Regions from separate parts of the Pseudoalteromonas sp. SR43-5 genome, predicted to be linked through region 1. Evidence: predicted binding sites of a transcription regulator. Region 1 holds the regulator's gene; the other holds the start of a gene.
The links. Region 1 encodes NrdR, which represses ribonucleotide reductase genes. Its sites were predicted from a motif close to AAACACNANATNTNGTGTTT; they were not measured.

Region 1 (4,409 bases):
GTGCAAACAATGTTAGATAATAACTGGTTTAGCTACGATAACTTTTATTCAACTAGCGTAAACGAGGAAGACACGCAATCGGTGATGAAAAAAATTCAACAAACGGGTTATGTTGCAGAGCCTCACACTGCTATTGCGTACCAAGGTCTTGTTGAAAATCGAGCGCCAGGGGCCGCGGGTATCTTTTTAGCCACAGCTCACCCTGCTAAGTTTAAAGAAAGCGTAGAGGGTATTTTAAATATTGAATTAGGTATGCCAAAACCACTTAGCGACGCACTAGCAAAACCATGCCTAGCAAGCGATATAAAGGCCGATTACGACGCATTACGTACAGAAATACTTGCTAAACTTGGCTAAGTTAATTAGTTCAAAAAGGCGGTTAAGCCGCCTTTTTTTATAACTTTAGGCTTTTAAATCTAGTGAGTTGCATTTACTAATTAAATGTAGGAAATAGCATTCATTTAAAATCGTTATGGTTTTATAAGAAAATATCATCTTAAAAAGTCTGTGAAATAGTTTCAATCCCTGTTTAAATATCCTCAACTTAAGAGCGTAGGCAAAGAGTCGTTTAAAGCGTACAATAAAGCCTCTAAAAAACACCATACACGTTGCCCTAGGAGACCCCAATGTTAGAACGTAGCATGAATATTTCGGATTTTGATCCAGAGTTATTTGACGCGATAAACAAAGAAACTGCTCGCCAAGAAGAGCACATTGAACTAATCGCTTCAGAAAACTACTGTAGCCCACGTGTACTAGAAGCGCAGGGTTCACAGCTTACAAATAAATACGCAGAAGGTTACCCTGGCAAACGTTATTATGGCGGTTGTGAGCACGTTGATGTTGTTGAGCAATTAGCAATTGACCGTGCTAACGAGTTATTTGGTTCTGACTACGCAAACGTACAACCACATGCTGGTTCGCAAGCTAATGCAGCTGTTTTTCTAGCGCTATTAGAAGCAGGCGATACTGTACTTGGTATGAGCTTAGCTCATGGTGGTCACTTAACTCACGGATCACACGTAAGCTTCTCTGGTAAGCTTTACAATGCAATTCAATACGGACTAGATGAAACAACGGGCGAAATTGATTACGCACAGGTTGAAGCACTAGCACTTGAGCATAAACCAAAAATGATTATTGGTGGTTTCTCAGCGTACTCAGGTATTGTTGATTGGGCTAAGTTCCGTGAAATTGCTGACAAAGTAGGTGCTTACCTGTTTGTTGATATGGCTCACGTTGCAGGTTTAATTGCGGCAGGCGTTTACCCAAGCCCAGTTCCTCATGCACATGTTGTAACTACAACTACGCATAAAACACTTGCTGGTCCTCGTGGTGGTTTAATTATCTCTGCATGTGGCGATGAAGCAATCTATAAAAAGCTTAACAGCGCAGTTTTCCCTGGTGGCCAAGGTGGTCCTTTATGTCATGTTATTGCAGCAAAAGCAGTGGCATTTAAAGAAGCGCTTCAACCAGAATTTAAAGTATACCAAACACAAGTTGTTAAAAACGCAAAAGCAATGGTTGCTGTAATGCAAGAGCGCGGCTACAAAATCGTATCTGACAAAACTGAAAACCACTTATTCCTACTCGATTTAATCGATAAAGATATTACTGGTAAAGATGCAGACGCAGCCCTTGGTAACGCTAACATCACAGTTAATAAAAACTCAGTGCCAAACGATCCACGTTCTCCGTTTGTAACATCTGGTTTGCGTATTGGTTCTCCTGCAATCACTCGTCGTGGTTTTAAAGAAGAAGAATCAAAAGAGCTTGCTGGCTGGATTTGTGACGTACTAGATAACATCACTGATGAATCTGTACAGGCGCAAGTTAAAGAAAAAGTAAAAGCAATTTGTGCAAAATTACCTGTTTACGCTTAATTGCATAAGCAGCAGTAATTTAGATCACATAGGCTAGGGGCCTGTTTATCTTTCGAGGTTTAATTTGCAGTAGTATGTTTGGTTTTTAGGCAAGGCAGAGTCTATGTAGTGTGGTTACTCCACACAAATAGGCGATAACGCAGCATAAATGCCAAACATGCACTGCCCTCGGGTTCGTCCTAGGGGCGATTTACTCTTTGTTGCCTACATGGATGTAGGTAAGGGGCGTGAGCAGGACGCGGAAGCTTTGCTCGGTTTTTACTTAGCCCACTAGGTTACAAACCTCGCGCCGCGATTAAATCACCCATAGATAGAACAAATTTAATCCTGAAAGGTCAACAGGCCCTATTTTTTTGCTAAGATAAAAGACCGCTATTTAGCGGTCTTTTTTGTTTTAAAACGGAAGTACCGAGCTATGCATTGTCCATTTTGTACCGCAAAAGATACTAAAGTTATTGACTCACGCCTTGTTGGTGGAGGCCATCAAGTTCGCAGGCGCCGTGAGTGCAACGACTGCCATGAGCGCTTTACTACATTTGAAGGCGCTGAACTGGTTATGCCTCGTGTTATTAAACAAGACGGCAGCCGCGAACCATTTAACGAAGATAAATTATTAAATGGCTTAAATCGCGCACTCGAAAAACGCCCAGTGAGCACAGAGCAAGTAGACGAAGTAGTGAATATAATAAAATCGCAGTTGCGTGCTACAGGCGAGCGAGAAATTTCAAGCCATTTGGTTGGTGAATGCATTATGGAAGCCCTCAAAAAGCTCGATAAAGTAGCGTATGTAAGATTTGCCTCTGTTTATCGCTCGTTTGAAGATATACGCGAATTTGGCGAAGAAATTGCCCGCTTAGGGGAGTAACAATGCAAAGCCAAGTTCCTTTTACTGAACATGATGAAATGTATATGGCACGCGCCATAGAACTTGCCAAAAAAGGCCGGTTTACTACCACACCTAACCCTAATGTTGGCTGTGTTTTAGTTAAAAATAATCAAATAATTGGTGAGGGTTTTCATCAATTAGCAGGTCAAGGCCATGCAGAAGTAAATGCACTGGCTGTCGCTGGAAAAAATGCACAAGGTGCAACGGCTTATGTAACGCTTGAACCGTGTAGTCATTATGGCCGTACGCCACCGTGCGCCGAAGGCTTAAAAGCTGCCGGTGTGGTAAAAGTAATTGCTGCTATGGTTGATACAAATCCACAAGTTGCTGGCAAAGGCCTTAAAATACTGAGCGACGCGGGTATTGACGTTGCTTACGGGTTACTCGAATCACAAGCTCGCGCACTTAACGTTGGCTTTTTTAAGCGTATGGAACAAGGCTTACCTTATGTGATTTGCAAAATGGCAGCGAGTATTGATGGTAAAACGGCGCTTAAAAATGGGCAAAGTAAGTGGATCACAAGTCCTGCTGCTCGACAAGACGTACAATTATACCGAGCGAAAAGCTGCGCTATTTTAACCGGTGCCGATACAGTGCTAGTAGACGATGCTAGACTTAATGTGCGACTAAGTGAGCTGCCTTGCACACTGCCTACTGATTTGCCGCTTCGCCAGCCCGTGCGTGTTATAATTGACTCTCAAAACCGTTTAACACCTGACCTTGCTTTATTTGAAATCCAAAGTGATGTAATAATATTTACGACTAAGGTTGATAAATCATTGCAATGGCCGCATTTTGTAAAGCATATTGAAGTCAGTGAAAGTAACGGTAAAGTTGATTTACAAGCCGTTTTAGAAAAACTTGGGCAACTGCAGTTTAATAATGTTTGGCTTGAAGCTGGCGCAACACTTGCTGGTAAAATGACAGAGCTTAATTTAGTTGACGAGTTTGTTTTTTATTTAGCGCCTAAACTAATGGGCCATGATGCAAAAAGTTTAGTTAATTTTCCTGAATTGACGAGTATGCAAAACACCGTTGATTTAACATTTAATGAATGTGCGCGCATTGGTGACGATTTACGTATCACCGCGTCAAAACTCATTAAAATCACTTAATAAAAAGAGTAGTGCTATGTTTACTGGGATAATAGAAGCCACAGGCAAAATTGCTTTATTACAAAAAAAACAAGGCGACTTAGCCATTCGTATCCAAAGTACTGATCTTGATATGACAGACGTAAAGTTAGGTGACAGCATTGCAACTAATGGTGTTTGCTTAACTGTAGTTGATAAACATATTGATGGTTTTAGTGCGGATTTATCTAATGAGACGATTAGTTTGACCGGTTTTGCTCACTATGCTTTAGGACAAACGGTGAATCTTGAAAAAGCCATGCAACCTGTTTCTCGTTTAGGCGGTCATTTAGTGTCTGGCCATGTTGATGGTATCGCAACAATTACAAGTATTACAGCAAACGCCAGAGCAACAGAATATTGGCTTACAACTGACGAAAATTTAATGAAATACATTCCTTACAAAGGTTCGGTATGTATTGATGGTATAAGCCTGACAGTAAACGCTGTAGAGGGTAATAAATTCAAATTAACAATTGTCCCACACACGAGTGAGCAAACCACAAT
Region 2 (4,409 bases), on a different contig from region 1:
GTTTGGCGAACGACCTTGTACACTATCAAGCAGTGTTTGGTATTTTAAGTTGCTTAAAAATATATGCTTTTCGTGATCTGGTAATGCTTGAAAGTCTAAACGGTCTTTACTTACATCTACTTCCTCAGGACGCCAAAAGAAAGACAGTTGCTTTTCAATTAACTTTTCAAAAATTGGGTATTTTTGTTGGTCGTAACGAGATACGTTTACAGTTTGGCCAAAAAACATTGGCTCTTGCATTTGGTTATTATGGTTTCGGCTAAAAGTAGTATAAGACATGTTTATCACTCAAAAAACTATCAGAAAAAGCGGGCTAAATGCCCGCTTAAAATAAAAATCAGCAGTTATATTTTACACGCGCCGCCTTCACAATCGTCATCTTCCACTTCTGGAGCATCTTCTTGTGAATCTGAGGCGCCATCGCGAGTATTGTGGTAATACAAGGTTTTAACACCTAGTTTGTACGCGCTTAGTAAGTCTTTTAATAAGACTTGCATAGGTACTTTACCGCCTTCGAACTTGTTTGGATCATAATTTGTATTTGCAGAAATTGTTTGGTCAACAAATTTTTGCATTATGCCAACAAGTTGTAGATAACCATCGTTTGATGGAATGTCCCATAGTAGCTCGTACTGATCTTTTAAACGCTCATACTCAGGAACAACTTGTTTTAAAATACCGTCTTTACTTGCTTTAACGCTAATATGCCCACGTGGTGGCTCAATACCGTTAGTTGCGTTAGAGATTTGCGACGATGTTTCTGATGGCATTAATGCACTTAGTGTTGAGTTACGCATACCGTGCTCTTTAATACTTGCACGTAGTGTATCCCAATCAAGATGAAGTGGCTCATCACAAATTTTATCTAAATCACGTTTATACGTATCTGTTGGCATAATACCTTGTGAATACGTTGTCTCGTTAAACTTAGGACATGCGCCACGTTCTTTAGCAAGCTCGTTTGATGCTTTCATCAAGTAATATTGAATAGCTTCAAAGGTTTTATGCGTTAATGCATTAGCGCTGCCATCAGAATAACGCTTACCGTTTTTAGCTAGGTAGTATGCGTAGTTAATTACGCCTATTCCTAGTGTACGACGACCCATAGTTGCATTTTTAGCAGCCGGTACAGGGTAGTCTTGGAAATCAAGTAAGTTATCAAGTGCGCGTACTGCAAGTTCAGCTAGCTCTTCAAGCTCATCAAGTGACTCTATTGCACCTAGGTTAAACGCAGAAAGTGTACAAAGGGCAATTTCGCCTTCTTCGTCATTCACGTTATTAAGTGGCTTAGTTGGCAATGCAATTTCTAAACATAAGTTAGATTGGCGAATTGGCGCAACTTTAGAAATAAATGGGCTGTGTGTATTACAGTGATCCACATTTTGTAAATAAATACGACCAGTACTTGCACGCTCTTGTGCAAACATAGAGAAAAGCTCAATGGCTTTAATGCGTTTTTTACGAATAGACTCGTCTTGTTCGTATTTAACGTAAAGTGCGTCAAACTCAGCTTGGTCTTCAAAAAATGCATCATAAAGGCCAGGCACATCTGATGGGCTAAATAACGTAATGTAGTCGTCTTTAATTAAACGAGAGTACATTAGTTTATTAAACTGTACGCCGTAATCTAGGTGACGAACGCGGTTGTCATCTACACCACGGTTATTTTTAAGTACAAGTAGGTTCTCTACTTCTAAATGCCAAAGCGGGTAGAATAATGTTGCTGCGCCGCCACGTACACCACCTTGTGAACAACTTTTAACCGCTGTTTGAAAGTGCTTATAAAAAGGGATACAACCTGTGTGATACGCTTCGCCGTTACGAATATGGCTACCTAGCGCACGAATTCGACCTGCATTAATACCAATTCCCGCACGTTGTGAAACGTATTTAACAATAGCTGACGACGTTGCATTGATTGAATCAAGGCTGTCGCCACATTCAATCAATACACACGAGCTAAACTGGCGAGTAGGCGTACGTACACCCGACATAATTGGCGTTGGTAGAGATATTTTAAATAAAGATACTGCATCGTAAAAACGTTTAATGTAATCAGTACGTGTTTCACGTGGGTAATCTGAAAATAAGCTTGCCGCAACTAAAATATATAAAAACTGTGCACTTTCGTATATTTCACCCGATACACGGTTTTGAACGAGGTACTTACCTTCAAGTTGCTTTACAGCAGCGTAGCTAAAGTTAAGATCGCGAGAATGATCAAGGTATGCATCAAGCTCATCTAACTCTTGCTCTGTGTAATCTACTAGTAAATGAGCATCGTAGCGTTTATCGCCAACCATTTTTGTTACGTGGTCAAATAAACGTGGTGGCTCAAATTGACCGTATGCTTTTTTACGTAAATGGAATACAGCTAAACGTGCAGCTAAGTATTGGTAATCAGGCGATTCTTTTGAAATCTGATCCGCTGCTGCTTTAATGATGGTTTCGTGAATGTCTTTAGTACGAATACCGTCGTAAAACTGAATGTGCGACTTTAATTCAACTTGCGAAACCGAAACGTTGTTTAAACCTTCGGCGGCCCACTCAATAACGCGATGGATCTTATCCAGATCAAGAGGCTCTTTACGCCCGTCACGTTTGCTTACAGATAACTGTTGGTTCATTTGCCTGTATTCCTTGGGAATTATGTATTTTGACCAATGCTTTATACCTCGCCGAGGCAAGGTATATACTCATTTATTATAAGTTTCGCCATATTTGCGAATTTAATTGAATAACATTTGGCCACAATATCTGGTGTTGTTCAATTTAGAGATCACAAGATAGTGTGGTCTGAGTTGTTTTGCAAGGGACATAATTGCCCCTATTTGTGGATAACTTCGGGATAACGTATTTGTGTTAGTAGATACTCACCTTCGAACAATCATTTAAGTTGAAATATGCAAAAATCAACTAATGATCTGCTAAATTTACGCATTTTAAAAATAAATTTTGACTGCTTTTTTTATCAGCAAGCTTTGCGTAAAAACTAACACAATCACAATATATAGTGTTTATTAATTAACATGGCACTATATATGGTTAAAACCATCAATTGGGCTTTGCCAGTTAAAATCAGCATTCCAGCTGTTGGCTTCATCAATACTTGGTATGTAACCCCAAAGTGCCGTTGCGGTATGCATACCTGCGGCTTTGCCTGCTTGTATGTCTCGCTGTGCATCACCAATGTACAAACAGCGTTTTGGTTGCACTCCCATAAGCTTTGCACAGTGTAGCAGCGGTAAAGGGGATGGCTTAGCTTCAGCTAAGGTGTCGCCACTTATTACTACACTAGCATTTTTCAATGCGGGAATTGCTGCCACTAAAGGATCAGTTAAAAACCCTGGTTTGTTAGTCATGATCCCCCATTTGATCTTTTTCTGATCAAGGGCAATAAGCAACGATTCAACACCGCTGAAGCAATGTGTGTGATTTGCTATGTTTGCAGCGTATTCGTCAACTAATTGCTTAATAAGCTCGCTTTGAGGTTGTGTGTCCCATAACTCTTTAAAACCAGCCTCTAATAATGCGCCTGCGCCGTTAGATGCCGCAGGACGGTATACATCACTACTAACAGGCTCTATTTTATTATTAATGAGAACTGCATTTAAAGCCGCACCTAAATCATCAGCGGTGTCGAGTAGAGTGCCGTCTAAATCAAATAAAAATGCATCGTACTCAATAAGGGGGAGGGGGGCTTGAGAGTTAGCCATTAAGCTAACTTCTCGAAGTACAGTATGTAATTTACGCTAACGTCACTATTGAGCGTATATTGCTTTGATAGTGGGTTATAAGAAAGGCCTGTACTTGCACGAACTTTTAAACCCGCTTGCTCTGCCCATGTAATAAGCTGTGCAGGTTTTATAAACTTTTTATGGTCGTGTGTACCTTCAGGCACCATTTTTAAAAGCTTTTCAGCACCAACAATAGCGTATAAATATGCTTTAGGTGTTTTGTTTAGGGTTGAAAAAAACACGTCTGCGCCTGGTTTGGCAAGTGCAGCTACGGCATGAATGATAGATGCTGGGTCGGGAACGTGCTCAAGCATTTCCATACAGGTTATTACATCAAAGCGCTCTGGGTGTTGCGATGCAAACTCTTCTGCTGGCACTTTTATGTAATCTACATTTACGCCAGTTTCTAAACTGTGCAACTTAGCAACAGTTAAAGGCTCTTGCCCCATATCGATGCCAGTTACTTTTGCGCCCATGCGCGCCATGCTTTGGCTTAAAATACCGCCACCACAGCCAACATCGAGTGTTTCTTTATCGAATAAGCCTTGCGTTTTGTTTGCTATAAAGTCTAAACGTAACGGGTTAATTTCGTGAAGAGGTTTGAATTCTCCGTCTAGGTCCCACCAACGCTCGGCGATGGCTTCAAATTTTGCTATTTCTGCGTGATCTACA

Region 2: a site for NrdR is predicted at 2,747-2,766, ahead of nrdA (class 1a ribonucleoside-diphosphate reductase subunit alpha). Genes of this name have one in related genera too.

What each region holds. Positions count from the first base shown of each region.
Region 1 covers NZ_JACJEA010000035.1:20,151-24,559, reverse strand. The annotation lists gene thrC (threonine synthase) at 1-357, shown strand, start outside; gene glyA (serine hydroxymethyltransferase) at 627-1,883, shown strand; gene nrdR (transcriptional regulator NrdR) at 2,299-2,748, shown strand; gene ribD (bifunctional diaminohydroxyphosphoribosylaminopyrimidine deaminase/5-amino-6-(5-phosphoribosylamino)uracil reductase RibD) at 2,751-3,884, shown strand; gene H5090_RS17345 (riboflavin synthase) at 3,901-4,409, shown strand, end outside.
Region 2 covers NZ_JACJEA010000003.1:151,339-155,747, forward strand. The annotation lists gene nrdB (class Ia ribonucleoside-diphosphate reductase subunit beta) at 1-279, opposite strand, end outside; gene nrdA (class 1a ribonucleoside-diphosphate reductase subunit alpha) at 345-2,627, opposite strand; gene H5090_RS03085 (HAD family hydrolase) at 3,036-3,716, opposite strand; gene ubiG (bifunctional 2-polyprenyl-6-hydroxyphenol methylase/3-demethylubiquinol 3-O-methyltransferase UbiG) at 3,716-4,409, opposite strand, start outside.